Regions from separate parts of the Planococcus lenghuensis genome, predicted to be linked through region 2. Evidence: riboswitches for the same ligand, from Rfam matches in the RefSeq annotation. Region 2 holds a riboswitch; each other region holds the start of a gene.
What was found. A riboswitch is a leader RNA that binds a small molecule or an ion and turns the genes downstream of it on or off. The one in region 2 is predicted to bind S-adenosylmethionine.
Positions count from the first base shown of each region.

Region 1: another riboswitch for S-adenosylmethionine. It lies ahead of B0X71_RS05590 (sulfite oxidase-like oxidoreductase); the one in region 2 lies ahead of B0X71_RS15965 (methionine ABC transporter ATP-binding protein).
Region 3: another riboswitch for S-adenosylmethionine. It lies ahead of ssuE (NADPH-dependent FMN reductase); the one in region 2 lies ahead of B0X71_RS15965 (methionine ABC transporter ATP-binding protein).
Region 4: another riboswitch for S-adenosylmethionine. It lies ahead of mtnK (S-methyl-5-thioribose kinase); the one in region 2 lies ahead of B0X71_RS15965 (methionine ABC transporter ATP-binding protein).

Region 1 is NZ_CP019640.1:1,088,355-1,096,115, forward strand. Features, by position in the region: gene B0X71_RS05565 (quinone oxidoreductase family protein) at 1-940, shown strand, start outside; gene B0X71_RS05570 (TIGR04104 family putative zinc finger protein) at 1,126-1,428, shown strand; gene B0X71_RS05575 (hypothetical protein) at 1,489-1,734, opposite strand; gene B0X71_RS05580 (hypothetical protein) at 1,759-2,019, opposite strand; gene B0X71_RS05585 (ArsR/SmtB family transcription factor) at 2,088-2,396, opposite strand; SAM riboswitch class I at 2,544-2,653, shown strand; gene B0X71_RS05590 (sulfite oxidase-like oxidoreductase) at 2,735-3,397, shown strand; gene B0X71_RS05595 (M6 family metalloprotease domain-containing protein) at 3,832-5,700, shown strand; gene B0X71_RS20830 (hypothetical protein) at 5,752-5,892, opposite strand; gene B0X71_RS05600 (hypothetical protein) at 6,119-6,964, shown strand; partial or broken gene B0X71_RS21725 (DMT family transporter) at 7,008-7,400, shown strand; partial or broken gene B0X71_RS21730 (DMT family transporter) at 7,461-7,761, shown strand, end outside.
Region 2 is NZ_CP019640.1:3,145,712-3,153,472, forward strand. Features, by position in the region: gene B0X71_RS15940 (OsmC family protein) at 20-469, opposite strand; gene B0X71_RS21030 (hypothetical protein) at 486-626, opposite strand; gene B0X71_RS15945 (PfkB family carbohydrate kinase) at 623-2,002, opposite strand; gene B0X71_RS15950 (iron-containing alcohol dehydrogenase family protein) at 2,158-3,243, opposite strand; gene B0X71_RS15955 (MetQ/NlpA family ABC transporter substrate-binding protein) at 3,266-4,105, opposite strand; gene B0X71_RS15960 (methionine ABC transporter permease) at 4,118-4,789, opposite strand; gene B0X71_RS15965 (methionine ABC transporter ATP-binding protein) at 4,779-5,792, opposite strand; SAM riboswitch class I at 5,865-5,971, opposite strand; gene B0X71_RS15970 (carbon-nitrogen family hydrolase) at 6,019-6,810, opposite strand; gene B0X71_RS15975 (pyridoxal phosphate-dependent aminotransferase) at 6,900-7,761, shown strand, end outside.
Region 3 is NZ_CP019640.1:1,723,606-1,731,072, reverse strand. Features, by position in the region: gene metX (homoserine O-acetyltransferase MetX) at 323-1,336, opposite strand; gene B0X71_RS08830 (O-acetylhomoserine aminocarboxypropyltransferase/cysteine synthase family protein) at 1,349-2,641, opposite strand; gene B0X71_RS08825 (LLM class flavin-dependent oxidoreductase) at 2,682-4,067, opposite strand; gene ssuE (NADPH-dependent FMN reductase) at 4,086-4,640, opposite strand; SAM riboswitch class I at 4,769-4,876, opposite strand; gene B0X71_RS08815 (homoserine dehydrogenase) at 5,025-6,263, opposite strand; gene acsA (acetate--CoA ligase) at 6,306-7,467, opposite strand, start outside.
Region 4 is NZ_CP019640.1:3,264,741-3,272,501, reverse strand. Features, by position in the region: gene B0X71_RS16555 (metallophosphoesterase family protein) at 1-165, opposite strand, end outside; gene B0X71_RS21045 (hypothetical protein) at 286-453, opposite strand; gene B0X71_RS16550 (1,2-dihydroxy-3-keto-5-methylthiopentene dioxygenase) at 627-1,166, opposite strand; gene B0X71_RS16545 (methylthioribulose 1-phosphate dehydratase) at 1,185-1,799, opposite strand; gene B0X71_RS16540 (2-hydroxy-3-keto-5-methylthiopentenyl-1-phosphate phosphatase) at 1,796-2,461, opposite strand; gene mtnW (2,3-diketo-5-methylthiopentyl-1-phosphate enolase) at 2,467-3,681, opposite strand; SAM riboswitch class I at 3,750-3,856, opposite strand; SAM riboswitch class I at 4,284-4,452, shown strand; gene mtnK (S-methyl-5-thioribose kinase) at 4,526-5,710, shown strand; gene mtnA (S-methyl-5-thioribose-1-phosphate isomerase) at 5,710-6,768, shown strand; gene B0X71_RS16520 (sugar ABC transporter substrate-binding protein) at 6,769-7,761, shown strand, end outside.

The DNA.
Region 1 (7,761 bases), 1.7 Mb from region 2:
GCATTATACAGAAGTGGATATGCCTGATGTGAAAGCGCATGATGTGCTGATCCGGGTGGAGAAAACCAGCGTGAACTTTGCGGATATTAAATCCCGCTATGGGAAGAAAGGGGCACAAATTCCTTTTATTCCAGGACTTGATGCCGCAGGAGTTATTGAAAAAGTCGGAGCGGATGTACAAGCGTTGCGCGCTGGCCAGCGGGTCATCGCTTTTCCGAAACATGGATCTTATGCAGAATTCGTACTGGCATCAGAACAACTGGTTTTTCCGATTCCTGATGGCTTGGATATCAATACGGCAGCAGCTTGCCCGACGGTTTCTTTCTTATCTCACCGCTTATTGACCAATATCGCTGATTTGCAGCAGGGCGAATCGGTGTTGATTCATGCAGCTGCAGGAGGTGTAGGGACGACCGCTATCCAGTTGGCGAAGTTGCTTGGCGCCGGTCAAGTAATTGGGACAGTCGGAAGTTACGATAAGGTGGAGATCGTCCGTGCAAATGGAGCGGATCACATCATTAATTACCGTAAGGAGGATTTTGCGGCAGCAGTAAATGAACTTACGAATGGACAAGGCGTCGATGTTATTCTCGATTCAGTTGCCGGTGAAATCACAGAAACTAGCTTGGAATGCTTGGCTCCATATGGCCGGCTCGTGCAGTTTGGCAACTCAGGGGGTAGAGCAGGGACGATTAAAACTAATGATCTGCATGCAAGCTGTCGATCAGTGCTCGGGTTCAGCCTTGGAACAACAAGAAAAAAGCGGCCGTATTTATTGAAGGAGACAGCAACGCAGATATTCCCATTACTGGCGGATGGCCGGCTGAAGATGAACATCGGTCATGAATTCACCCTTCGCGAGGCGGCTGATGCACACCGGCTGATGGAAAACAGATTGAGCACAGGGAAGATCCTGCTGAATGTCCGAAATGGGGAATGAAAAGAAGGGAAGCGCCTGTCTCTGGTGAGTTTTTGAAAGGAAACAAATCAATTCCTCCGCATATCGGGTGATACGGACTCTTTCTTTGTTCCATGATATAGTAGAGATAAAGATAAACAGTTCAGGCTGACTGAGCTGATTGCCGGAAAGCGGGCGGGACAGCAAAATCAGAGGGGTTGAAAATCATGCCGAGGTGTGAGAACTGCGGCAGGAAATGGCCGTGGCGCGATGCTTTTATAAAATCCTGGTTTCTGATCAGTGGAAAGGCATGCCGGTATTGCGGCGTGAAGCAGTATGTTACACCATCCTCAAGACGCCGGATGGGATTTTTATCGATTATTCCGGTGGCTGTGCTGCTGCTGACAGAGTCGGTAATAGAAGTTAACCTATTAGACCATTTCTATATTGCAGCAGCAGTTGTCGTATTGATTGTTGCATTTCTGCCTTTTTCGATGGAATTGACAAGTGAAGAGCAGCCGTTATGGTGAGAAGTTATAACACACAAAAACGAGGAACAGGAGTCCTCGTTTTTGTGTGTTATTATTCAGTTATTCCACTTCCCGCAGAACTTTTTCAATCCCTGTTAAGCGCTCATTCAATTCACTGATCATTTGAGTCTGCTGCAGCTGAATGTCAGCATTCTCTTTATCAAGCTGGAGCCGTTCTTCGGCCCGCCGTTCTGTCCGGCGCACGAGCCGGACGACGTATACAATGACCGCCACCAGCAAAGCGAGCGGCAGAAGCGTGAACAGGAACATCGTGATGAGCGGGACTAACGGAACTAAACCTTCCATCGAAACACCCTTTCCGGATACTGTTTACTGGACATCTTTCAAAAACTTTTCAATCGTTGTCAATCGTCTGTTCAGACTCTGGAGCATCTCCAATTGTTGCGTCTGAGTTGCACTTTTTTCCTTATCGAGCTGAAGCCGTTCCTCTGATCTGCGTTCTGTCCGCTTTACCAGCCGGATAATATAAACAGCCGCCGCCACCGCGAGAATCAGCGGAATCAGCATAAAACCAATTGTCAGTAATGTGAAAATGAGATCTCCGGTGTTCATAACATTACTTTCCGTCATCCATTCAACTCCTTTGATCCGCAACTTTGGGCATGACGTCTTAATGATTTGCTATTCCCTTATGCAATTTACTCCTTTCGCTTAGCAGGGAGGCTGTCCCTGTGTTTTTCAATCACTTCTCCAGTCAACTGGAGATCGAACGGTTCAAGTTCATAGTACTTCATCGATTTCCCTGTATCGGAGACTTCATGGTACCCATTGATCAGTCCAGCTTCCTCCAATTTCTGCAGATGCAAGTAAAGGAGTGGACGGCTGATGCCAAGCTCACGGGAAAGCTGGCTGACATACTGCCGTTCGGCGTGAAGAATGGCGATGATCTTCAGCCGGTACGGATTTGATAAAGCCTCCAGCGTCTGCAGTAACTGACTTCCATTCATTATTTCTTTCATATGTAAGTATTTTATTACTGGTTAGAAGGAAATGCAAATGAATTTAGAAAATTATGTTATGTATCTGAAAAAGTTGCTTCTTAAGCTGTTTCCGGATAAAATAAAACGAATCATGAAACTACATACTGTATCACATCCTTATTAAGAGAGGCAGAGGGACTGGCCCAATGACGCCCGGCAACCGCTATTTTTTAAATAGCATGGTGCCAAATCCTGCGGAACATGAAAGTTCTGAGTGATAAGGAAGAGCTGACATCAGATGAAACTCTTCCTTTTTGACAGGGAAGAGTTTTCATTTTGTTGAAAAAGGGGGAGAAAAAATGAAATTGAATAAAGCTGAACGCATTAAACGCACCCGGGTTCCGGTGACCGATCCGGCACTCGGCGATCGGTTGCCGCCGGGCCAGGTATTAACAGAGCGGTTCCCGGTCCTCCATGAAGGTGACGTTCCGGAATATGATTTGAACACGTGGACGCTGAAAGTATGGGGACATGGCGGTGAGGAAATCATATTGTCGTATGAAGATATTCTCGGAATGCCACAGACGACAGTGACTCGGGATATTCACTGTGTAACGCGCTGGTCCCGTTTTGATAATACGTTTACGGGCGTGAAGTTTCAGGATTTGCTGAAGGAAATCGGCGTCACGCCGACCAGTGAATACCTCATGCTTCATGGCGATTACGATTATACAGCAAATGTGGCGCTGAGTGATTTGGACTGTGAGGATGTGCTGCTGGCACATTCACTCGACGGAGAACCATTGACGGCAAAGCATGGCTTCCCACTGCGGTTCGTCGTACCTCACCTCTATTTCTGGAAAAGTGTAAAGTGGATTCGCGGAATCGAATTTATTGGAGAAAATCAGCCTGGCTTTTGGGAACAGAACGGATTCCATATTAATGGAGATCCATTTAAAGAAGAACGGTTTTCAGGGGAAGATTTGGATATCCCGGAAGATGAATGGGAAAAGAAAGAATTTGACTGAATGAATAAGCCCAGCAGGTGACGATTTCTTGTTACCTGCCGGGCTTTTTTGCATTTTGCGGGAGCAACTTTTGCTGACAAAGAAGAATAGCGACGTGGAAAAGATTTATTAAGATAGGAAAAACGATTTTTTTAAACAAATCGTAAAAAGAAAGTTATTGTGTTCTTGCTTGGATTTTCCAATTTATCAATGAAAATAAGAAAGATTTCACATAGCAAACCTGCATAACAGCTTGGTTTCTTAATATAATGTAATATTATTCCATGTAAATTTTTCTCCTCTTTTATTTTCTATATTCTGAAAAATAATACAATAGACTAATTTAATTTGTCAGAAATAAGTGCTTTTAACCTATTTAAAAAACTCAGAATCTTTATATACTTGAAAACAGACAGTAAAAAACAACAGCAGCAACTCAGAGAGGAATGGACAATTTGATCAAAGTTTTATCGACAACAGCGTTAGTAACAGCATTAGCCGGAACTGCCGTATTCGCAGGAACAGCTGGGACAACTGATTCCGCAGCGGGGCAGCAGGAAGCAAAACCCAATTTAGAACTCGCTCATTATGTAGGAGCTTCTCCGGAACTTGCACAAAAAGCGAAAGAATTTGGTGTGGATGTATCCAAAGCAGATCCGGCTGAAAAAATCGCTAATCATGGTGCGAAGTTTGAACAGGCTGGCGATAACCACGTAGCTTATAAAGAAGCAACAGGCGATGTGCCGGTTCTTGTAATCTTGGCAAAATATAAAGATGGCGATGAACCAATAGGCGATCTGGAAGGACAAGTTCCAGCTCACTACTATGAGGATTTGATTTTTGGTACTGAATATAATCCGTATGAATATGGGCCATTCCAGAAATATGCAGAGCTAAATGGACAAGAAGCACCGACAGACAGCACGATGCAGAATATTTATAAAGAATCGAGTAATGATAGAATAAATCTTGTCCGCAAAGAAAATACGGAATTTGTGTGGGTAGAGCTTCCGCATGGTGCTTCTTACTATCTCGACCAGACAGGCGAGCATGCTGAAAACGGGACATACGTTAACGGCAACGCTAACGGAGATGCCCATACGGGTGAATTCATTCGTGATTTGCTTAAAGCGGCGGATGAGCAGATTGATTTTTCTAACTATGCAGTAGAAGGTGAAGTTCCATCCGTGTTTGTTGTACATGAAGGAACAGGGGCGGAATTCAGCCGCGATCCGGCGCAGTTCTGGTCGCATAAATGGGGACTTTTAAGTGCTCTGTACTATGGAAAGTACTATGAAACTGGATTCGTCGCTGCAGATAAAGACAGAGATGGAAAAGTTTCAGATGAAGAATGGGTAGCATGGCGAACTGCTGTTGATTCTGATCTAAAATATGATGGCGTCACAGTTAACACATATAACATCCAGCCGGGTATCGGCGGGAATGTCGCTGGGTACGATCTTGTAACAGACGGATACAAAGATGAACTGAAAGAAGGTCCGTTCCCAGCCCAGCCTGGCGTGTATGCACATGAATTCGGCCACGCACTCGGATTGCCTGACTACTATGATACAGAGTATGATTCTCAGGGAGTCGGTAACTACTCCATGATGGCCGGTGGCTCTTGGATGCGTTATCCGGATGCTGCACCATATTCCGGTAACTCGCCGACAGCTTTTGATCCATTCTCGAAAGTCTTCCTCGGTTGGGCTGAGCCAATTGAAGTGACGCCGGAAGAGGGTGTTCAGGAAATCACACTTCCGGCAATCAATGCAGCGACTGCTGAAAACGGCATCGTGAAGATGGAAGTTCCAGGTTCTAACGGAACTGAATACTTCCTGTTCGAAAACATTCAACAGGAAGGGTTCAACAAAGGCCTGATCCGTCAGGGAGCGGACTCTGAAGGACTTGTTGCATGGCATGTTGATGAAAACATTCTCAGCCTTTATCAAACTGAAGGAATGCGCATCAACAACGTAGAGAATTATATGAACAAGCGTTTCCAAAGCAACAAAACAGTAATTGCTCCAAATGGATATGAAGTGGATCACTATGGTCTGGCAGTCGTCCAGGCTGACGGTAATTACGATCTTGAGAAGTACGTAAACCGTGGCGACGCTGGTGACTTCTTCAACGAAGGTGAAGACCTTACACCTGTTTCCGGCAAAGCACACACTGGGTCGTACTACTTCTGGAAAGGCAACGGTTCAACACCGGCTGATTCCGGAATCCATGTAACAGATATCACAGAGAACGAAGACGGATCCATCTCTGCTAAGTTCTTCTATGATACAAACTCAAGTTCGAATGGCAAGAAGCAGTAATTAAAGAAAATCCCGTGACCGGATAACTTTCCAGTCACGGGATTTTTCTGTTTATTTGAAGATAAAGTAAAGAACAATGACAGCAATCACCACTGCACCGCCAATTGTCGGTGTGCCGAGGAATGTTCTGCTGTATGAATCATCTTCATTATTAATTTTGCTTTTCTCTCTGGAGTTCCGGTCGTTTCTCAAGAAGCTGCCACCTCCCAAAAATTGCATATGTCTATTGTAACTTTTATCCCTGTTTCCAGTCTAATGGCAAAAGAGAGATGGAAAGAATTTAAAAATTTATAACGCGGTGTCACTGATTTCAATGTTGAGTGGGTGCACAGCGCTGAACTGCGATATGAGAAAATGGAAAGCGGACTAATCGGCTTCTGTTTGTTGAAAAACATTCGGCCAGATGGAGGGATGAAATATGTGGAAACTGATCGGTTTCGTGGGACTGCTCATCTTAGGGATTTGGGGATTCAATGCATATGCTGAATCACAGGCTCATCCTATTCCGGAAGTGACAGCGAACGGAGAAGCGCTGGAAGTGAGGGAAGGTTCTTACTGCTGGGACGGATTCATGAATGCAATGTGTGCCGATATGGTCTATACCTCCGCTTTTGAGATGGGCGATCGGGAAAAGGCTCCGGCACTTTCGACGGATGATGTCATTCAATTCCGGTTTGACCGTAAACCGCTGCCCGGAACGCTTACTGCTGAACTTTGGAGCGGTACGGAGCAGTCGATGCCAATTGATTTTCAAAATGGAACAATACCGGTGCCTGACCAGGAAGGATATTATGTTATCAATCTGTCGGCGCGGTGGGAGCAAGGGAGCGGAAACTATGGATTTGGCTTTTACGTCAACAATTCCTACGAAGAGACCGGGGTAGTGGTTCCGTTCATCCATCCTCCCGCATTGACCGTCCGAGCTGGAGATGAAGTAAAAGTTATTGAGGCCGGTACTAGTGAGTGGACATATACAGACCCATCCAGTGAGACGGTCAGCACCAGCGGTATTGCACCGCCTCGGCAGGAACTGATGGCTTCATTGGATCCACTGTTGGTCAGATCCAATGAGGGAATCGCATTTGAATTCGGGCTGGAGCCGCTCAAGACGGATCTTGAAGTGTGGAAAGCAGACGGCAGTTCACTGCCCATATCGGAAAAACCGGATTTATCAGGTTTTGAAGGAGTTACCGTTTTCGAGTTGACCGCAACTTGGGAGCAGGGAAACGGTCAATATGTCTTCGCATTGGACATCCAGAACTGACCGGAATATGTTACTATTTGGAAAAGAGGAAAGAAGTGACACAATGAGACAAGGAATTGCCCTGTTAATCCTGGCTACAATGCTATGGGGCGGCAATTACATCTGCGGCCGCTTTCTGGCCGATGCATTGCCGCCCACTTTACTGAACACAGTCCGCTGGACCATTTCATCTGTTCTGCTTTGGGGGCTGCTTGTATTCAATAAGAAGAAATTCCCGATTCTATCAATGTGGAAAGAATTTCTGATTCTCGGGTTCTTCGGTATTTTTGCGTTCTCCACGCTGGTTTACGCTGGATTGCAATCCATCAGTGCCTCTTCTGCCGGTATGATCACGGCAGGAATTCCCATCGGGATTCTCTTTTTCACCCCCCTGATCCTGAAAGAGAAAATCAGCAAAAAAGCGTGGATTGGGAGCATTATTTCAATCTTTGGCGTAATCCTGCTGTTTCAGGGAATGCGGGAGGGTAATGCGAATGATTCGTGGACTGGCCAGGTCGCCATCTTGTTAGCGTGTATTGCCTGGGCGCTGTATACCGTGCTCGGAAAGCGTTACGGCAGGAAAACCGACCCGTTGACCTTAACAGCGGGAGCCGCAGTGTATGGAACCGTGTTGAGCGCCATTAGCTGCATCGGAACGGTCGATCCAAGTGCGATTCAACTGGACGGTGCAGCGTACCTTGCCATTTTGTATGTCAGCACATTTGCTTCTGTCATTGCGTATCTAGCCTGGAATGCGGGCGTGAAGAAAGTCGGCCCCGGAACTGCTGCCCCGTTCATTAACCTGCTGCCCGTCTGGA
Region 2 (7,761 bases):
GGCTGCATGCGGCTGTCTTTTATGTCCCCGTTAAGATGTCCGCTTCCAGCCGCACTTCCACATTCCCTTGAATCGCACGGGTGATCATGCAGGAACTTTCCGCTTTTTCCGCGAGCCGCTGACAGAGCGCAACATCCTTTTCGGATGCGTCCGCCTTCAGCACAATGCGCGGCCGGTGGATGATCGTCTTGTATGTGATAATGCCGTTCGTCACATCAACAAGCCCTTCCGATTCCATCGTCAATGATTCTTTGGCAAGCTTGCTGCGTTCCATCATCGCTGCAAGCGTGATGATGTAACAAGTGGCAGCAGCGCCCAGAAGCATCTCGTCCGGATTGGTTCCGACACCGGGTCCGTCCATTTCCGGCGGGATAGAAATCTGCGTCTTCAAATTCCCGGTTTCAATGGTGCCGATATCGTTGCGGTTGCCCGGCCAATCGGCCTTTAAGTGAAAACTATGGATTGCCATCTGCATCTCTCCTGTCTCAAACGTTTTTGGAATTGCTTTCCTTCAATAGTTTGATGATCTCTTCATTCTGCTCCTTGATATCTTTCAAATGCTTGTCCCGCTTATCCGTCGTCAGCAGCATAATGACGATAATCGCAATGCCCATGATCAGAATCATTCCACTTCTCCTTCCAAAAAAGCCTGTGCTTCTTCCAGTCTCGGCATCGCCGTCAATGCGCCTCTTTTCGTCGTGCACAAGGCTCCGAGTTTATTGCCGAAAGCGGCACAGCGAATGATCTCCTCCCGCGTTCCCGGAAGTCCGTACAGGTGGATATGCCGCAGTACGCCTGCCACAAATGCATCCCCGGCACCTGTCGTATCGACCGGCGGCACAGGCACCACCGGTACATGGATGCTCTCACTGCCACTCACAGCACGCGTACCATTCTCACCGTCCGTAATGAACAGCAGCGGAATCTTGAATCCCGCCAGCCGGCGAAGCCCCTCATCAATCGACTCGGTCTCGGTTAAAAACGCCAATTCTTCTACTGTCATCTTTACGATATCCGCCTGCTGCAAAAATTCATTTACCGTCCGGCGGCACTGGTCTTCGCTGTCCCATCGGAGGGGCCGGATATTGACATCCAGTGAACAAAGGACGCCATATTGCTTGGCAAGACGGACAGCGGACCGCGTCGTTTCCAATGCCGTCGGCTGAAACATAGTGCCGGAACAGAAATGAAAAGCGCTGGCTGTCTCGAAAGCTGCCGCTGATAAATCGGCCGGTGCCACTTGGATGTCCGGCGTTTCGTTTTCGTAAGATGCGAAGACCCGGTCGAATTCCGGCGTCAGATGCACATAAACGCCGCTCACCCGTTTTTCAGGCACCGACACAGCGAATGCCAGATTCACATTCTCCTGTTCCAGTTGCTCCCGGAAAAACCGGGAATCCCCGTCGTCTCCCGTCACCGTAATGAAAGCGGACGGCAGGCCAAGCCGACCGGCACCAGCTGCCACGTTAACCGTTGCGCCGCCGAGATGCCGGCTGAACTCAGTGTTGTCCGTCCCTTTGCTGAAATAATCGATAAAGGCATCCCCATAGGTTACGATACTTTTTATATCCTTGATGAACTTTGCTTCCCCGTCACGGACAGCGATTTCCCGGTAGCCGAGCGCGGCATGAGCATGCCGGCTGTGCTCGTTGTCTTCTTCCGAGTCCGAGGCCATCCGGTTCAGGCCTCTGGCGGCAGCCCAGATTTCTGCCGCTTCCGCCAATCGCCGGCCGGCCCCTTGCCCCCGGCATTCTCCCCGGACAAACCAGCCTTCCATATATCCGCAACAGCCGGCTTCTCCATGTGCATTTCCATGAATCGATACTTCAAGGAAACCGGCTGCCTCTCCATCCTTTTCTGCCAAGAATGCGGTCAGATTGTCCGAATTCAACTGTTCCCCGATTTCCGCTTGGTGTTTTTCTTCAGGGCAATGCGGCCACAGCTGTCGCCGCATTTCAAGCCACATCTCCCTGTCTTGCAGTTCCATTTGTCGAATATGCATATCTGCCCTCTTTTTCACTGTTTCCTGCTATTCTACCACAAGAAAATCCGGACGATAAATCGCCCGGACTTGACTGTAAATAATTGATTTTCTTATTCAAAAGGAAGAGGCAACATGAGTCCCAGCTGTACATACTCTCTTTAGAATTGACTTGGTTAACCGACAAGAGCCGTGTACTTTTCATATGTCAGCATCGCATGCAAAACTTCCCGAGCCGTTACTCCATCCTTCCGCAGATTATGAATGGTTTCGTTTTTGGCTGTCGCTTTTTCCGCCACCGGCTGCAGTGATTCTTCCGTCACTGTTCCAATCCCCAAATCTCTTAGCGATGTCGGGAGACCAATCTGCCGAAAGTATCCGGCAAGCTTACCCGCTTCATCCCAGCGGTCTTCCAGAACCAATTGAATCAAAATCCCGTACGCCACTTTCGCACCATGCTGGACATGATGAGTTTCATCAAGTGCCGTTAATCCGTTATGAATAGCGTGTGCTGCCGCAACGATCCGGGACGGATCACTGAACCCGCCAACCATTCCCGCTGTCATGATGATCGTTTCAGCTGTCTTGATGAAGCTGTCGTTCAGTTCCTTTTGCCGGGCTGCGGCCATTGCCGCTTCTCCATGCACGAGCAGTTCATCATAACAAAGTTTAGCTGCAAACCGGGCGATTGTAACTGGAGCTGTGAAGGTATCCAGTTTTCGAAACTGCACATCCGACTCATACCATTTGGCGATTGTGTCTCCAATGCCGGCCGCCAGCATCTCCTCTGGTGCCCGTAAAAGTATATCCGGTTCCAGCAGGACCAGTGATGCATTTTTGGGGTGGATGTCGAACCGGACATATTTGCCGGCATCATAAATCACACTGAGCGGTGTCCAGGCAGCACAATTGGAAGCAACTGTCGGAATCAGTACTGTTTCCTTGCCGGCAACACGGGCTGCCGCTTTTGCTAAATCCAAAATCTTCCCGCCTCCGATTCCGATAATGGCGTCTGCCTGTCCGGCACGCAATGCGATACGTTCAATTTCCGCAAGTGAACATTCCCCGCCATACTGGATGAACACAGCATCAATCTGTTCAAACGACGGGAAATAAGGGCTGGCTGACTCCCACGACTTTTTCCCATGGATGACCAACACAGTTTTATAGTTGAGAGCGGTCAAATGCGCTTCCAATCTGCTCAAAGCACCCGTTTCACATATATACGCATTCGGCGCTCCCTGCACAATCAGGTTTTCCATCGCTGCACCTCTCTCCGTCCGTTTATTCCTCTGTCATCCACTCCGGCTTGCCGAAGCCTTCAAATTCTGCATCGATCACTTCTTCAAATTCCGGTGATTCCACAATTTCCACCAGATCCGCTGCGAGTTCGCTGTCTTCATTGTCAGCTGTCACGGCGACCACGTTACGGTACTGATCCGGCATGTTCTCAAGTGCCAATGCATCCAGCAGGTCCATTTCTGAAGCAAGTGCATAATTTCCCGGAACAGCTGACAGATCAGATCCTTCCACTGCCCGCGGCAGCTGGCCGGCATCAATTGGCTGGAATTTCAGATTCTTCGTGTTTTCAATGATATCCTGCTCGGATACCGTCAGTGTCTCCGCTTCCGGGTCAAGTTGGATCAGGCCTTCATCCTCAAGAATCAGGAAAGCACGGGCTGCATTCACCGGATCATTCGGAATGGCGATTGTAGCACCATCTTCAATGGCATCGATTGAATCAAAAACATTCGAATAAATCCCCATTGGTGCGGTCGGAACCATAATGAGTGCCGACAAGTCCATGCTGTGCTGTTCTTCAAAGCTTTCCAGATAAACTGTGTGCTGGAACAGGTTCGCATCCAAATCGCCGTTGTCGAGTGCGATGTTCGGCTGGATATAATCGCTGAATTCCCGTACATCTACTTCATAGCCCAGTTCTTCAAGCTGCGGAACAATCGCTTTGTTCAGCATGTCACTATAGGGTCCGGCCGTCGCACCAAGCGTGATCGCCTGCGTTTCCCCTTCAACTCCTGCTTCTGAAGTAACTTCCGCCGCTTCCTCTTCCCCACACGCGGCGAGGGCCAATGCGCTTGCTGTCAATACCAATCCGAATTTTTTCATTTTCATTCTCTCCTATCGTTTATCGATTGTTTTGGATGTCCAGTCGCCCGCTTGCTGAATCAGCTGAACGAGCACAATAAGTATGACGACGGTCACAATCATGATGGTGTTGTCATACCGGTAATAACCGAAGCGGATCGCGAGGTCGCCGATGCCTCCGCCTCCGACCACGCCTGCCATCGCAGAGTATGCGATAAGGCTAATCAATGTGAGCGTAATCCCTTGGATCAGACTCGGTTTTGCTTCCGGCAGCAGCACATCCTTGATAATCATGAATGGCGTCGCCCCCACCGCAATGGCGGCTTCAATAACGCCTTTATCAATTTCCCGGAACGATGTTTCAACAAGCCGGGCAAAAAACGGGATGGCTGCGACCGATAGCGACACGCTTGCCGCATATGGGCCGATCGTCGTTCCGGCAATCAGGTTCGTCAGTGGAATCAGGGCCACCAGCAAAATGATGAATGGAATCGACCGGATCATATTGGCGATGAATCCAATTACCGACTTGGCAAACCGGTTCTCCCAGAACAGTCCTTTATCCGTTGCAAAAAGCAGGATTCCGAGCGGCAAACCGATAAGGAAGGCAACGCCGAAGGAAATACTGATCATGATCAGCGTTTCAAAAAATGCCTGCTGGATATCCGGCATCAGCTCGATAATGCGTCCCCATTCAACGCCCATGATTCATCACCTCCACTGCTGCCCGTCGGCTCTGCAGATACTCAAGGGCATCGGTGACCGCTCCCCGTTCACCTGTGAGTTCCATAATAAAGATGCCGAGCGGTCTCTCTTGAATGTATTCAATGGCCCCATGAAGGAAATTCCCTTTTACCGCATGCCGCTGCAGCATGTCTGCAATGACGCCCTCTCCGGCGACGTCTCCTTTAAACAACACGCGGACGAGGGTACCCCGTACGGAGGCCAGTACCTGTTCCGGCACATCAAATGACACCACACTTGAGATGAATTCCCTGGTCAGCTCTGTTTGCGGACTCGCAAACACATCGTAGACCGCTCCTTCTTCAATTACACGTCCACCTTGCATGATGGCCATCCGGTCACAAATTTCCTTCACCACATTCATTTCATGCGTGATAAGCACGATCGTAATGTTCAGCTTCCGGTTAATTTCCTTCAGCAGGCGGAGAATCGAAAGCGTTGTATTCGGATCCAGCGCTGATGTCGCTTCGTCACACAGCAGCACTGTCGGATCATTCGCGAGCGCCCGGGCAATTCCCACCCGCTGCTTCTGGCCGCCGCTCAGCTGACCCGGAAAAACATCCCGTTTATCTGCCAGACCGACCATCTCCAGCAATTCCTCAACCCGGGGCCGGATCTTTTTTGCCGGTGTACCCGCAGCCCGGAGTGCGAATGCAACGTTGTCGTAGACCGTTTTTTGGCTGATCAAATAAAAATGCTGGAAGATCATTCCGATTTTCAGTCGGGATTTCCGCAATTGGCCGCTGCCCAGTTTCGTCAAATCGGTCCCGCCAATCCGGATCACACCTGAAGTGGGACGTTCCAGTAAATTGATGCAGCGGATGAGTGAACTCTTCCCGGCGCCGGAATACCCGACGATCCCGAAGATTTCCCCTTCCCCGACCGTCAGGGAAACATTGTCCACACCAGTCACGGTTCCATATTTCGTTTTATATGTTTTCGTCAGTTGTTCAATCTCAATCATAATTTCACCCCAAAAATAAAAGATGCCCCTTTCTTTTAATCAAGAAAGAGGCATCGAAACGGTTAAGTTCTCGACTTATCTCTCAGAATGCGGATGCATTCTGTAGGATTTGGCACCTTCCCATTGCTGGGGGTTGCCGGACGTCACAGGGCCTGTCCCTCGGTCTCTCTCGATAAGATCGTATGCAATTGTTGATTATCTTACTCACTTTTTTCCGCAGTGTCAATCACTTTTTCAAAATACTCGAATAAATCCATTCCCGCCGGTCATCAAACACCGGAATCCGCCCGCGCACTTCGTCCACTTCGTCCAATGTGATATCCGCATAGCCGATTTCTTCTTCGGTCCCGAGTTCCATCCGCACGTCACCCCACGGGGCAATGACCATCGAGTGACCGCCGAATTCGTTGGCCGGATCACTGCCGACCCGATTCACCGCCACAATGAAGCATTGGTTCTCGATTGCCCGCGCCTGCAGCAGAATGCGCCAGTGATCAATGCGTGGCGCCGGCCATTCCGCCGGTACGAACAGCACTTTCGCTCCTTCGAGCGCATGGCGCCGGAGCCATTCCGGGAATCGGAGGTCATAGCAGATGACACCGCCGGCCGGAATGCCGTTCAGCTCAAACAAATTGGCCGACTCACCCGATTCCAAGTGGATGTGCTCATCCATCAGTCCGAACAGGTGCGCTTTGTCATACTCCGCAATCGTTTCACCGCTGCTGTTTACTACGTACATGGTATTTGTAAATCCATGATTCTTCTTCGACGATACGGATCCGCCGACGATGTGAACGCCATGCTCTTTGGCAAACGCCGCCAGGAAAGATTCCGCCTTTCCATCTCTGTCCGCGAGTTCTTCAAGCTGCGTCAGCGCGTATCCGGTATTCCACATCTCGGGCAGCACGATGACGTCCGCCCCGTTCGCTGCCGCTTCCCGCATCCGTTCTTCCACGTGCGCAAAGTTCGTTTCAGGTTCGCCGAATACGATATCCATTTGTATGCAAGCTATTTTCAATTTATACGCCTCCAGTAGACAATGCTACGTAAAATGTATAAGATTCTGAGTACACATGCAACTTTTCTGACAAATGGAGGTTTAGCAATATGGAATTTTCTAACCGGCTGCAGCAATTGCCGACCCAATTTTTCGCCAAGCTGACGAAAGACGTCCGGCAGGCTGTCGCAGAAGGACGGGATGTCATCAACCTTGGACAGGGCAATCCGGATCAGCCGACACCGCCTCATATCGTAAAAGCGCTGCAGGACGCAGCAGCGGATCCGCAATCGCACAAATATTCCCCGTTTCGCGGCACCGATGAATTAAAAGAAACAGCAGCTGCCTTTTATAAGCGGGAATACGATGTTGATATTGATCCCGCCACCGAAGTGGCTGTCCTGTTCGGCACGAAGATCGGACTGGTCGAGCTTCCGCTATGCCTTATGAATGAAGGCGAGCTGATGCTGCTGCCGGATCCGGGTTATCCGGATTACCTGTCGGGCACCGCCCTCGCCGGTGTGCAATATGAAACAATGCCGCTGACCGGGGAAAATAATTTCCTTCCCGACTACAGCACCGTTCCTGAATCCATCAGTGATCAGGCAAAGCTGCTGTATCTCAATTATCCGAACAACCCGACCGGCGCGACTGCCACCCAGTCGTTCTTTAATGACACAGTCGCATACGCGAAGAAGCACGACATCGGTGTCGTGCACGATTTCGCTTATGGCGCAATCGGCTTTGACGGCATTAAACCGCCGAGCTTCCTGCAGTCCGAAGGCGCCAAAGACATCGGCGTCGAATTGTACACGCTGTCGAAGACGTATAATATGGCCGGCTGGCGGGTCGGCTTCGCGGTCGGTAACGCGCAATTTATCGAAGCGCTCAATCTGATTCAGGATCATTTATTCGTCAGTCTGTTCCCTGCGGTTCAGCATGCAGCGGCAGCCGCATTGAGCGGCAGTCAGG
Region 3 (7,467 bases), 1.4 Mb from region 2:
AAATTAGAATCTTCGCGATTTTGGCTGTCGCCCTGCATTCATGGAATTGATATCGCGCAGCCGCCGGCTCACCGTCCAAGCATCGGTCGATGAAACAGGAAAGGCGGTCTCGAGACCACTTGAGAATCCTGCGACTTTAGGCGAGGGAAGCCGATGGTAGTCCGAAAAGCGCCATCACTGCCAGTCGTCTTGATTATCCATGGAGTGAATTTAAATTAAGATTGATAAATTTTAATGAATAGAATTAAGAGAGGAGACCGATGAATTCTAACTCGTCTTTGAAATTTTCATTTATCTTCAACGCGCTACTAAAATTCCATGCTTAACGCATGAGTTGAGGAACAAGTACATCATTTAGTTTTCGTTCAATGAAATGACCCCATTTTTCAAATTCAACTAGGAATCCGTCGTGGCCATAGTCTGTTTCAATTACTTGCCATGAAGCCTTGGATTGCTTTTCAAGCCAGGGAATCATCAACTCGCTCGGATACAGCAAGTCCCGTGTGAAAGACAAAGAAAAAATGTCGGCCTGGATTGTCGAATCTTCAAGATCGTGCGAATTCATTGCTTTTAGTAAAATCAGGTACGAATTTGCATCAAAGCGATCCGCCATTTTTCCCCCTTGGTAGTCGAGATAAGATTGGATCTCGAATTGTTCATCCGTCTGTAATCGCTGAAAGCGATTATTAAATAACTTCCCGCTGCGGTACGTAACTATTCCCATCATCCGGGCTAATTCCAATCCTTTTAAAACAGCGGACTCTTTGTAATCTCCCTGATTAAAATCAGGATCGTTTTCAATCGCTTGGACCCCGATATGGTTGAAGGCAACTCCATAATCGCTGTATGCAGGGGTGACGGCCAAAGGAAGGAGGGCATCCAGAAATTCCGGATATAATCTCCCCCACTCCAGTGTTTTCATACCGCCAAGCGACCCGCCGATCACTGCCGTCAAATGATTGATTCCCAATGCTTTTAAAGCTGCATATTCGGCCCGGACCATATCCCGGATTGTGAGATTCGGAAAAGCGCCTTTGTATGGCTCTCCTGTCTCAGGGTTAATCGATAAAGGCCCTGTGGATCCGTTACATCCGCCGAGAACATTAAAGGTGATCACTTGAAAAACCTCTGTATCCACCGATTTGCCCGGTCCAATCAACCCTGACCACCAGCCGGGATTTTCTTCTGATCCAACAGCGTACTGGTCACCTGTCAACGCATGGCATACAAGGATAACCGGTGCATTTTCATGTCCGCACCGTTCGTATGCCAACTCCACTTCATGCAAGATCAGTCCTGACTCCAATGTGAGTGATCCAATAGATACGGTGGTCATGTCGCACCCCCTTTAGATGTTTTCCAGAACTGCTGCCTGAATCGCTTGTTCCAGATCATTGATGAGGTCGTCCGTATTTTCAAGCCCGACAGACAATCGGATCAGTTCTTCTGTAACTCCTGAAGCTTTTAACTCTTCTTCATTCAATTGCTGATGAGTCGTAGATGCAGGATGAATAATTAAGGATTTTGCATCCCCGACATTCGCCACGTGCGACCATAAATTGACACTATCAATCACTTTTCGTCCGGCTTCACGGCCGCCTTTGATGCCAAAGTTCACAATGGAACCAAATCCGTTATTCTTCAAGTATTTTTTCGCCAGTTGATGGGAAGGATGATCTTCAAAACCGATGAAATTCACCCATTCCACTTGCGGGTGCTGTTGCAGATAATCCGCTACCACCTGCGCATTGCTCGCATGCTTTGGAAGCCGAAGGTGCAATGTTTCCAATCCTTGCAGTAAAGCATGGGCGCTGTCTGCACTTAACGTCGGACCAAAATCCCGTAGTAACTGAACGCGCAATTTTGTTGCGAATGCCGCTTCTGGCGCATCGATGCCAAACCGGATACCATGGTAAGTAAGATCCGGCTCCGTGTAATTCGGGAAGCGGGGATTATCCCAGTTGAATTTCCCGGAATCGACTGCGACTCCGCCAATTGTAGTACCATGGCCGCCAATCCATTTTGTCGCAGAGTGAATGACCACATCTGCACCGAATTCAATCGGGTTGCTGCCGTATGGCGTAGCGAATGTGTTATCAATCAGTAATGGAACCCCATTGGAATGCGCAATTTCCGCTACTTTTTCCACATCAAAAACATTCAGGCTCGGATTGCCAATCGTTTCGCCGAAGAACAACTTCGTTTTGTCAGTGACTGCTTCCCGGAAATTCTCCGGATCTGTTGCATCGACAAATTTAGTGGTGATGCCATAACGCGGCAATGCGTTTGCAAGTAAGTTATATGTTCCGCCGTATAAATTGTAATCAGCGACGATTTCATCGCCAGCTTCGGCAATATTTAAAATGGAAAAGGCAATAGCCGCCATGCCGGAGGCAAATCCAACTGCCGCAGTTCCGCCTTCAAGGAGTGCTATCCGCTGCTCGAATACATCCACAGTCGGGTTCATGATTCGCGAATAGATATTTCCTGTATCTTTTAAGCCGAACAGGTCTTGTGCATGTTGAGTATCTTTGAATACATAAGAAGTCGTTTTATGAACGGCAACTCCCCGTGCACCGGTTACCGGATCAGGTTCTTGTCCTCCGTGGAGCAGAAGTGTTTCGGGTTTATAGTTTGTCATGATTTATTCCTCCTGGTTTATGTTTTTAGTGTACTAAAACTTAACGTGTTCCTGTGACTGGTATACGGGCATATCGCTTGCCTGGATGCCGATCCGGAAGGCGATCACCTTCACCGAACAGACTGTCGCGGAGAGAACTCCCTTCGTACTCTTTTCGTACGAGCCCGCGTTCCTGAAGAATCGGTACGACCAGTTCGATGAAATCTTCGAACGTACCCGGTGTAATGGCATAGGCGATGTTAAAACCATCCACGCCTGCTTCATTCACCCATTTTTCAAGCGTGTCGGCGATCTGTTCCGGAGAGCCGATCGTGTATGGGCCAAGTCCGCCGATGCCGACAAATTCTTTGATATCGTTCACGGTCGGCTTCTTGCCAGGGATGATTTTTGTGAAATTCTCAAGCGCTGATTGGATGGCATCATTTTCAATGTATTCCAGCGGCTGATCCGGCGCGTAACCGGACAAGTCAATGCCGGTCCAACCACCGAATAAAGCGAGCGCGCCTTCGTGACTGATGTGCTTTTTGTAGTCATTGAATTTTTCCTGCGCTTCTTCTTCTGTTCTCCCGACAATCGGCGTAAGCAGCGTAAGGACTTTCACATCATCCCGGTTGCGGCCTGCCCGTTCCGCTTCAGCCCGAATTTTCTCGACAGATTGCTTGGCGGCCTCGATATTCGGAGGGCCGATAAAGACGCATTCGGCATGCTTCCCGGCGAATGCCACGCCTTTTTTGGAAGCCCCCGCCTGATAGAGGACAGGTGTGCGCTGCGGCGATGGTTCCGTCAAGTGAGCGCCCGGTACTTTGTAATATTTCCCTTCGTGCTGAATATCGTGGACCTTGTCGGGATCCGTATAGATGCCATTTGCTTTATCAAGGACAACCGCGTCATCTTCCCAACTGCCTTCCCACAATTTATAGGCAACTTCCAAATACTCTTCTGCGATATCATAGCGCTCATCATGCTTGATTTGATCTTCTCTGCCGATATTGACGGCGGCACTTTTCAGATAGGAAGTGACGATATTCCATCCGACGCGACCTTTTGTCAGATGATCGAGTGTCGACATCCGGCGCGCGAATGTATACGGGTGTTCATGTGTAACGGAAGCCGTCACCCCGAAACCGAGGTGCTTTGTCACAGCCGACATCAGTGGCACGACCAGCAGCGGATCATTGACCGGCGACTGTGCCCCCTGCCGGACAGCGGCATCCCGCGAACCATTGTAAACATCATAGGTGCCGAGGACGTCTGCAATAAAAACGGCATCGAAATTGCCTTTCTCCAGAAGCTTCGCCAATTCAATCCAGTATTCGCTGTCTTTATACTTATGGGATTCATCGTCTGGATGCGTCCATAGCCCTGGCGATTGATGCCCTGCACAATTCATATCAAAAGCGTTTAAATAAATCCGTTTATTCGTCATGGTTTCTTCCTCCCTTGATCACCTTTTAAAACTCGCGGTTTCTTTCTGTTTTCCGATGATGTTCATAAAATAGGCCAACTGCTTTGTAAGCCGGTCCTGCACATCGCTATCCAAAATCGGCTGTACAGGATTTGATTTATCGATCTGGCTATCCACCAAATAAACGCCCTTCAAGTTTTGGCCTTTTAATGTAGCCAGCAACGGCTTCAGTGAATATTCCAAGGCCAGCAGGTGGTTCGGACTGCCGCCTGTCATCAGGGGAAGAACGGGTGTGTCCTGCAGCACATCCTGAGGGAGCAAATCCAGCAGAGCTTTCAGAACCCCTGAGTAAGCAGCCTTATAAACAGGAGATCCAATAACTACGCCATCGGCTTTATGAATGAGCGTACTGATTTCCTGAATAGCAGGACTATCATATTTAGCTGTGAACAAATCCGTTTGGGGAACATCGCGAACGGATAGATGTTTAACGGACAACCCTTGCTTCTGTAACAAGTTTCCTAAGTAGGTTAAGACTGTTTCAGAACGGGATGATTCAGATGGACTTCCCGATACAATAACGATATTTGCCATGGTGATCTCTTCCTCTCTATTTCTCGAATAAGCTTATCGCTTTGGCTTTCACGAATATCACTTAAAAAAATAAAAGACCTTCTTTTCTCAACTTGTGAGAAAAGAAGGTCGTTAGAGTACGAATCCCGCTCTTATCTCTCAAGAATAACATTCTTGCTGGAAGTAGCACCTTTCTGACAATGTCAGAGGTTGCTGAAGCGTCAACGGGCCAGTCCCTCGGCTTCTCTCGATAAGATTATTAAATTTGAACTAATCATAATATTGCTGAATCATTCTGTCAATGGGTTTGATCCGATAAGTTTATTTAGCTTATAGGTTTACTAAGTTTTCGGCTCATCCAAATTCAGACTGGCTTTCAGACAATGCCCGTGATTCATTCTATCACTAATAAACATGCACCTCTGTTTGCTCAAGTTTTGATTCGAATAGTTGGTCTGCCACAATCGGATAGGCCAACACTTCTCTATCCGAAGCTTTCAGTTTCTCCAACTCCACTTCCTTTGCTTTGACCACATGGATATTTCCAGTATACTCGCTATAATAGTCCAGCTCTTTTAGGAATGATTTCTCCCGGAGATTGCTCACTAACCAGTAGGAAGCATTCCCGTCTTGCTGACGTGTCTCAAGGTGCTCCTTTTCTTGCTGTTTACCGAATTTCAACAGAGGCCGGTGCCATACGTGAACCAAATCCTCGACCATGGCACTTGCTGTAGGAAGCATACCTGCACCCGGCCCCTGCAAAGTAAGACTTCCTACAAGATCCGTTGTTACATTGACTGCATTGTCGACGCCCTCCACATGGTAAAAAGGATGGGAGGGGGAAACAAGGACCGGCTGAACTGAAGCTTGCACTTGTCCTTTTTCTCGTTTCAGTTCTGTAACATGCTTAAACCGGAGACCAAGGCGTTCAGCGACTTCGATCTGTTCTATCGTCACGCCTGATATCCCAGCGACTTGGAAAGAGGAGGTTTCAGGCTGTTCCCCAAAAGCTACCTGGCTTAGAATCTTGGTTTTATAATAAGCATCAAACCCATGAATATCATTTCCGGAATCCGCTTCTGCAAACCCCTTTTCTTGCGCGAGAGCTAAAGCATCTTCGAATGACAGTTGCTTATCACGCATTTCTGTCAAAATGAAGTTTGAAGTTCCATTCAATATTCCTTGAATTGTCTCGAGGTTATTCACCCGCAGTAATTGCTGCAGGATCTGGATAATCGGCACACCCCCAGCGACCGTCGCCTCAAACCCCACACGCGCTCCTTGCCTGTCGGCACTATCAAGCAACTCCTGACCGTGCTCGGCAAACATTTCTTTATTCGCTGTGATAATGTGACAACCCGCTACTAATGCTTCCTTCAAATAACTGAAGCTGGGTTCTTTACCGACAATTGCTTCAAATACAATATCCAGCTGTGGGAGCTTTAGAATTTCTTCAAAGTTGGTTGTAACCAGAATTCCTTTATCGACCTTCCGCTCTTTCTGCTCGTTTTGGACTAGAACAGCTGAAACTTCAACTTCGGCACCCAGCACTTCTTTCAATTCTTGCTGATGGGTTTTGATGGTTCGATAAACGCCTTCTCCCACCGTACCAAAACCTAAAATAGCCGTTCTTATAACCGACATTTCTACACGTCCTTCATTTCTCAGAGTCGCTTTTTCTGCTGTTTACTTCCCTTGTTCCCGTACTTTCAATTCTCTTCTCAATATCTTCCCGCTGATTTTTGTTTTTGGCAGCTCTTCCAGGACTTCAATTTCCCGGGGGGCGGCATGGGCTGATAATTTATAGCGGACAAATTTCCTGATCTCTTCTATCAATGCCGGTTCATCGGTATAGCCCTTGTTTAAAACAATGAACGCTTTGACAATTTCTCCTCTTATCGGATCCGGTTTCCCGATGACGCCAGCTTCCGCAACCGCTTCATGTTCAATCAGTTTACTCTCCACTTCGAATGGGCCGATTCGTTCTCCTGATGAGTTGATCATATCGTCGCTGCGTCCTTGGAAGAACACATAGCCCTCTTCATCCTGATACGCCAAATCACCCGAAAGATACCAGTCTCCAAACTGAAAATAAGAGTGGTACTTTTCTTTATTTTTCCAGACCTCTTTCATGATTGCCGGCCAAGGCGCTTTAATAGCCAAATGACCAATATTGCCAGCTTGTTGCTGCACCCCATCCTCGCTTAGAATGCCGACTTCTATCCCAGGAAAAGGTCGCCCCATGGAACCGGGCTTAATGACTTCTGAAGGGAAATTGACGATCAATTGGGCTCCAGTTTCAGTCATCCACCACGTATCGTGAATGCGCACGCCTAATGTATTGATACCCCAATGAATGACTTCGGGGTTTAATGGTTCCCCGACACTCAGAATATGGCGCAATGAAGTGAGGTCGTACTTCTTTCGCGTGTCATCGCCTTCTGCTTTAAGCATACGAAAAGCAGTTGGTGCACTATACCAAACAGTGACGCCTGCTTTTTCGATAACTGAGTACCAGGAGTCAGCATCGAATCTTCCGCCATTTACTACAATTGTCGAGCGGTTTAGCCAGGGGGCAAAAATCGCGTAAACGGTGCCGGTGACCCACCCGGGATGCGCGGTGCACCAGTAAATATCGTTTTCCTGAAGATCGAGCACCCACTTGCCGGTTTGGTATTGCTGAATCATTGCCCGGTGCGCATGGACAATCCCTTTCGGTTTACCGGTTGATCCACTTGTGTAGTGGATGTTGAGGCCATCCTCCAAGTCCACCCATTCTGTCGGCTGATCTTCAAGTCGCGTATTTCGCAATAGCTCATTTAGCGAGATTTCCCGGTTTCCGCAAAAT
Region 4 (7,761 bases), 120 kb from region 2:
GATATTGGTCAAGTCACCAATGGATACATACAAATTTGCAGGTATGGAGAAAAACCGACCGATGAACGTTTCAAAAAATTCACGATGATCCTTTCGGATAAACTCAATCGCCTCATGCAGTTCCGGATAATGCAGATCACCAGTCACGGCAATTTTCATATTCATTTCCGTCTCCCTTCATTCTGTGTTCAGTTTCAGTATAAAGGGAGAATGTTAGGCTGGTTTTAAGATAGTATGTTTAATTGTAAATTCGAGCACTTTACAATAGTCGATTTCGGTTGCTTTTCAAAACCCGCTCAGAATCGAATGGATGGCTTTTCCCGTTCCTCTCAGCAGAGATAAAACCAGGTGAAATGGCCATAACACCACATCAGGGGCTATTGCTGAAAACAATTCTGATCGCGCGCCGCTGCCCAACCGGTCTTTTCTTCGTTGATCATCGGATCGTGTCATATAATTTCACTCCTTCCTGTACGTTATCAATGAATTAGGGGGTTAATTAGTAATAATACGAATCGGAAGAGAAAAGGTGTCATATTTTTAAGTATTTTTAAGGAGGGGGAATAGGAGAGGGATTTTGGCACATAAGAAGGATCCGGCTCACTGAACCGGATCCCATTATTCGACTATCCTTGCACGCTTTCCTGTTCGTCCTGATACACTGGCACCCAGCCTTCAGTTGTTACGAAGATGCGGACGGCAACGACTTTGCGGTCATCAGCGAGTGTGAAGTAATGCGTGATGTTCGGCGGCACGGAAATGAGATCGCCTGGATCCAGGTGGACTTCAAAGAATTTCTCATCTTTGCCCTGGATGATGAATACGCCGTGGCCGCTGACGATATAACGCACTTCATCATCCGTATGAATGTGCTTGCGCTGGAAGTTCTTCAGCAGTTCGTCGAGCTTCGGATTCGAGTCCGACAGCGAAATGACATCTGCCGCTTTATAGCCGCGGCGCTCGGAAATGTCATTGATTTCCGGACGGAATGCTTCCAAGATCTGTTCTTTTTCTTCATCATTCAAATCGAATTTTTCACGGAGATTATCCGGAAGTTTATTGATGTCCCAGTGCTCATAAATGACTTCCTGCTGGGCAAGGAACGTCGCGACGTTGTGCTGTTCATTGATTGTTTCGTTTGTTTCCTGGAGTTTGATGATTGCCATAGTGAATCTTCCTCTCTTTTATCGTTTATATTGGTGTAAAGTCAATTGATACTGAAATAAAAACTCGCTTGCTTCCAACAGCTTCGCTGCTTCAAATCCGCTGCGGCCCCAGACTGTGATGCCATGGTTACGGATGAGCACAGCACCGAAATCAGCGTTCACGTGCTGCTTGAACTCTTCGGCCAGCGTCGGAATATGCGCCGGGTTCGGAATGACGGGAATGGTGAGCACATCGTCTTCTTCCCACAGGCCGAACGCCTTGATGAGTTCCTGGCCTTTGAATCCGATTTTCCCGGCATCCCCGTATAATTCAGAGATCACGTTGTTCGCCACCGTGTGCACATGGAGGCTGCAGCTAGCATCCGTCTGACCATAAACCGCGCAATGCAGTAGCGTTTCCGCTGATGGTTTCAATTGCGTTTCGTCAATCGGCTGGCCGTCCGCGTCGACGAGCAGGAAGTCCTCCGCCGTCCGTTTCTTTTTGTCCTTGCCGCTGGCGGTGACCAGGAATTGGAGCGGCTCATCGTTCACTTTGATGGCGAGGTTGCCGCTTGTGCCCATGAACCAGTCGCGGGCGGCAAGTTCGTCTTTGATGTCTGCAAGTTCCGTCCAACGCTCTTCCACAATACTCATACACGGACACCGAGCTTCCGCTCCAGAATGTCCGTCACATCATGGAAGGTTTCGAACGGCTCATACGGGATGCCGAGCTCTTTGCATTTCTCAATCAGGAAATCGCGGGCGATGACAAGATCCGCGCCTTTGGCTGCCTGGAGATCCGTAATCGAGTCCCCGATGACGATGCTGAACGTATCCTCATCTGAAAGCTGCCGGATGACCGTCGGTTTGCATAATCCGCAGCCTTGGCTTTTGCATTGTTCATCACAGCCGTGCGGAAAGCGGATGCGGATGCAATCATCAGAGAAATCCGCTTCATTGCAATAAATGCCGGCGAACGGCCCGTATGGTTCGAGGAGCGGCCGGACGAAAAAGTCGATGCCGCCACTCGTAATATACAGCGGGATATCGGCCCGGTCGGCAAAAGCGACGAAATCAGCGAAACCTTCGCGGATTTCCGCTGCATCCAATACATAAGAAATGATTTCATCTTTCTTTGATGAAGGCAGCAGGGAGAACATCTCCGCTACACCATCACGTATTGTAATGCTTTGGTTTAAAATGCCTTCCTTGATCGGTTCCCATTCCGGCGGTGCGAATTCCTTCATGATGTTCATGATATTGTCGCGGTCCGTGACTGTTCCATCGAAATCGCAGAAAATGATTGGTTTTTTCACATTGTTCACCCCCATAACTTGAGCGCCGTTTTTAATTCGTCATGGGATGCCGCCGCTTCCTCAAGCGAAGTGCCGGCGAGTACGGCATCGACGGCCTGACGGAACGCCCGTCCGCCGCCTGCAGCGCCATCCGGATGTCCATGGACACCGCCACCTGCGTTAATGATGCTGTCGGTGCCGAAATCCTCAAACAGAAGCGGGACGAGGCCCGGGTGGATGCCGGCTGATGGAACCGGGAATGTCCGTTTTAACGGGCTGTCGGATACGAGTTCCCGGCCGAGCGCCAGTGCAGCGTTCTTCTCAAGTGCAACACTGCCGTAAGGAGAAGGGAACAGGGAAAAGTCCGCACCTGCAATGCGGGTCAGTTTGCCGAGCGCAAGTTCCGTCGCCACACCGTAAAAAGGCGAAGACGTGAATGCGCCGCTGAATGCGGGATGCGCCATGAGCGGCAATCCGACTTCCGCGTCTTCCGCAAGTTCCTGCAGCACATCCAGCCCGTAGGCATGGACGTTGAACAGCAGCGCGTCCGCGCCGAGTTCCCGTGCTTTGCGGGCCTTATCGCGGAGTCCGGATGTGCGGCCGGTCAGATTGGCTGCGTACAATGTCCGGTGGCCGGTTTCTTTATACACCTGTTCCAGCACCTCTTTCCCCCGCACGATCCGTTCTTCAAATGGGGTCTGCGGGTTATCGAATAAAATCTCATCATCTTTCACGAGATCCACGCCGCCAAGCGCCTGCTGGCGGAGCTGGTCGGCAAGATAACCGAGATCGCGGCCGATGACACCTTTGAAAATGCTCATGACGAGCGGCCGGTCATGGACGCCGAGCTTTTCCCGGATTCCTTCGATGCCGAACCGCGGACCCGGGAAACGGGCGAGTAATTCTTCATCGAAAATAAGATCCAGCAATTTCACTTCGCCGTCGAGCGATAATTTCCCGAACACAGTCGTCAGGATCGCCGGCAGATCCGCCGAAAAATTGGCCGCCGGGTAACGGATTTCCACTTCCGCCCGGATCAATTCCGGTTTTAACGGGTGAGGGGAGTCACCGAATTCCGTGACGGACTCCACGGTTCCTTTATGCTGCTTCAGCTGTTCCTGTTCAAGCTGCGGCAGGTCAGTCCAAGATCCGACCGTGAGACCAAGAGCAATGCCTTCCGCTTTCTTCCCGAATGATCCAGGCCGCCCGTACAGTTGATAGCGGGCTGTCAATCCACTCATAAATTCACTCTCCAGTTCCTGTAACAAATAAAAAACCTCTTCCTAAGAAGAGGTTATCGGATACCATCTTCTTATTTGTCAGCCGTCGCTTGAAGGCTGCAAGAATTAGCACCGTGTCAATCGACCGGTTGCCGGGCTTCGTAGGGCTTGTCCCTCCGCCTGCTCTGAATAAGAATAACGTATTTAGTTTTTTTAGAAATTATGCTGATTATTTCATGGGATCTTAATTCTGTCAAATGAAAAACGAAGATGCCATCAATAGTGCTTACAAGGATGCCGGCTGGCTGAAGAAGTAACAGAAGACCAATTCCTGACTGAATGGAAGCGGCTTCCATTTAACTGGTGGAACTCGGCGCCTAATTAGTGGAACTCAATGCTAAATTAGTGGAACTCAATGCCGAATTAGCGGAACTCAGCGTCCAATTAGTGGAACTCGAAAAAAAGCGAAAAATTAAGCGATATTCTGAAAGGATAAATCTATAATTTACCGCTTTGTAATAAGCCAGACAATTAAGAACTATTTCTTTGAAAAGTTGTTGCACTTTATTTTGAATCATGATAGGATTCATGTCAGACTTTAATAACTTTATAAATTATCAGCACTCTTATCAAGAGCAGGCGGAGGGTAAAATGGCCCGATGAAGCCCAGCAACCGACCATAATACCGTTGTGAAACGGGGCGCGTTAAGATTTTGCGCCGGAATGGACAAATCCATTCCGCAAGGCACGGTGCTAATTCCACTGGAAAGAAACTTTTCCAGAAGATGAGAGGCGGGAATCCGATTATTCTGCGCCTCTTTCCGAAGAGGCGCTTTTATTTTTTTCAGGGAAGGATTGAGTACAGATGGCGGTTACAGAAACGGCGAATTACACCCCATTGACAGAACAAACGGCAGTCGAGCTTGCCGCTCAGCTAGATTTCTTTCCGAAAGGAGCGGCACTTTCAAGCCGGGAAATCGGCGATGGCAATCTCAATTACGTCTTTCACATAACAGACGAAACCGGCAAAGGCCTTATCATTAAACAGGCATTGCCGTATGCAAAAGTGGTCGGTGAAAGCTGGCCGCTGACACTGAAACGGGCAAAGATTGAAGCAAATGCACTGAAAAAGCACGGGGAATACGTGCCGCATCTAGTACCGGAAGTATACGCAACCGACGAAGCGCTGGCATACACGGTCATGGAAGACCTGTCGCATCTTACCGTTGCACGGGCTGGCCTGATCGCTGGTGAGACGTATCCGAAACTGTCGGATGACATTGGCGAGTACTTGGCGCAGACGCTGTTCCATACCTCGGATTTCGGACTTCATCCATTCGACAAAAAACGGCTTGCTGCCGAATTCTCCAATCCGGAATTATGCAAAATTACAGAAGACCTGATTTTTACAGATCCTTTCTTCAATAATGAAACCAATGATTTCGAAGAAGCGCTCACTGCTGATGCCGAAGCAATCTGGAACAACAAGGCATTGCAACTGGAAGCGGCGAAACTGAAACAGAGCTTTCTGACTGAAGCAGAAGCTTTGCTGCACGGCGATCTTCACACAGGCAGTATTTTTGCAAGCAAAGATGAAACGAAAGTCATCGACCCGGAATTTGCATTTTATGGTCCGATCGGTTTTGACGTCGGCCTCTTCCTCGCGAATCTTGTGTTCCAGTCGATCACGCGCGGAGAAGAAGGCCGGGATGTGATCACAGACCATATCCGGAATACATGGGACGTCTTTTCTTCCCGGTTTTCAGAGCTATGGGAACAGGAAAACCAAAGTGCATTTAAAGATACAACGGGTTACAGAGAAACCGTGCTGGAAAAAATCTTCCGGGATTCCGTCGGCTTTGCCGGCGCTGAGCTGATTCGCCGGACAATCGGTCTGGCACATGTCAGCGACCTTGACGGCATTGAAGACGATGAAGAGCGAATTGCACGGAAGCGGCAGGCATTGCGGACAGGTGAAGCGTTCATTCTGAAGCGGGCAGAACTTACGTCCATCGATGACGTACTGTCACTGATCGGGGCGCTGCGCTGATGCAAGTACCGGTATCCATCGAATGGAAAGACGGGCAGCTTACGATTTTGGATCAGCAGAAACTGCCGCATATCATTGAATTTATCGACCTTACAACCATTGAAGAAGTATTTGATGCCATCCTTTCCCTGAAAGTGCGGGGCGCACCGGCGATCGGTATTACGGCTGCCTACGGCTTAGCGCTTGCAGCGGAGAGTCATGATACAGATGAGCTTGACGCCTTTGAAGCGTATGTGCGAAAGGATGCCGATTACCTGGCAAGCTCCCGGCCGACGGCAGTCAATCTGGCTTGGGCGCTTGAACGGCTGCTCAGCACATTGCCGTGTGCAGCGTCAGTGGCTGATGCGAAACAGCAGTTATTCAGGGAAGCGGAAGCAATCAGGGCAGAAGACGAGGCGGCTTGCCGGCAGATCGGAGAGCATGGCCTGGAACTGCTGGAAAATAAGATGCGAGTTATGACAATCTGCAACGCCGGGTCGATCGCCACTGCAAAATACGGAACAGCCCTTGCTCCGTTCCATCTCGGCAGCGAACGCGGGAAGAAATTTGACGTATATGCCTGCGAGACCCGCCCGGTTTATCAGGGCGCCCGGCTGACAGTATGGGAATTGCAGCAGTCAGGGGTCGATGTAACACTCATCACCGACAGCATGGCTGCTCATACAATTGGCGCAAAGGACATTGAAGCGATCATTGTCGGCGCCGACCGGGTTGCAGCGAATGGCGACACGGCGAATAAAATCGGTACACTGAACCTTGCATTGCTCGCTCACACGTTCGGCATTCCATTTTATGTAGCCGCTCCTGTTTCAACATTCGATTTGTCAATTGACAGCGGAAAAGATATTCCGATAGAAGAGCGCAAAGCTGAGGAAATCACTCATTTCGGTGATGTGCCGGTCGCACCGGCCGGAACGAATGTGTATAACCCGGCGTTCGACGTAACGCCTTCCAAATACATCACCGCCATCATCACGGAAAAAGGCGTCATCGAACCGGATTTCCACCAAAATATTGCCGGCCTGCTTACAGCGGCTGCCGGAAAAGGAGAACAATAAATGAAAAAAGAGAAATTATGGGTATTGGCAACGCTGCTTGTTATCGGCTTTTTGCTTGCAGGCTGCCAGCCAAAAGGCGCTGTGACAGAAGAAGCCGTATCCGATGCCGCCACTGAAGTATCCGACCACCCGCTCGTAGGTAAAGAAATCGCCCTTATTATGCAGATCAACCTCGGCACATTCTCGGCTCAGTACATTGAAGGCGTCAAAGAACAAGTGGAAGCGTTCGGCGGTGAAGTAACCGTATTTACTTCTGACGGGGACCTGGCCAAAATGGCATCGAACCTGGATGCCGCAGTTAATCAGGGGTTTGACGGAATCCTGATCGATCACGGTACGAAAGAAGCCCTTAATCAGGGCGTTGAAAAAGCGCTGGATGCTGAAATCCCGGTCGTCGCATTCGATACGGGAATTGAAGTCGACGGTGTGACAGTACTCCGTCAGGGCGATCAGCAGATGGCTGAACTGACCCTTAACAAATTAGCGGAAGATGCAGGCGGTGAAGCGAACATCGTGAAAATCTGGGTTGCCGGTTTTGCTCCGATGGAACGCCGCCAAGTGGCTTACGAAGAATTCATGAACAATAACGAAGGCATCAACGAAGTGGCGGCATTCGGTGCTGCAACAGACAATACGGCCCTTGATACACAGGCACAGATGGAAGCGATCCTGAAGCAGTACCCGAACGAAGGGGACATCACAGCTGTATGGGCTTCATGGGATGAATTCGCGAAAGGCGCCGTCCGTGCGATTGAGCAGGCAGGCAGAACGGATATTAAAGTATACGGAATTGACATGAGCGACGAAGATCTGCAGATGATGCAGACTGAAGGCAGCCCGTGGGTTGCCTCGGCTGCAGTGGACCCGAAAGACATCGGCCGCATTCAGGTGAGGTATTTGTACCAGAAGCTTGCCGGTGAAGAAACAGAAGCGGAAGTTGTCCTGGAACCGGTATTCGTGGAAGCTGAAAATCTGCCGGAAGAGCAGATTACA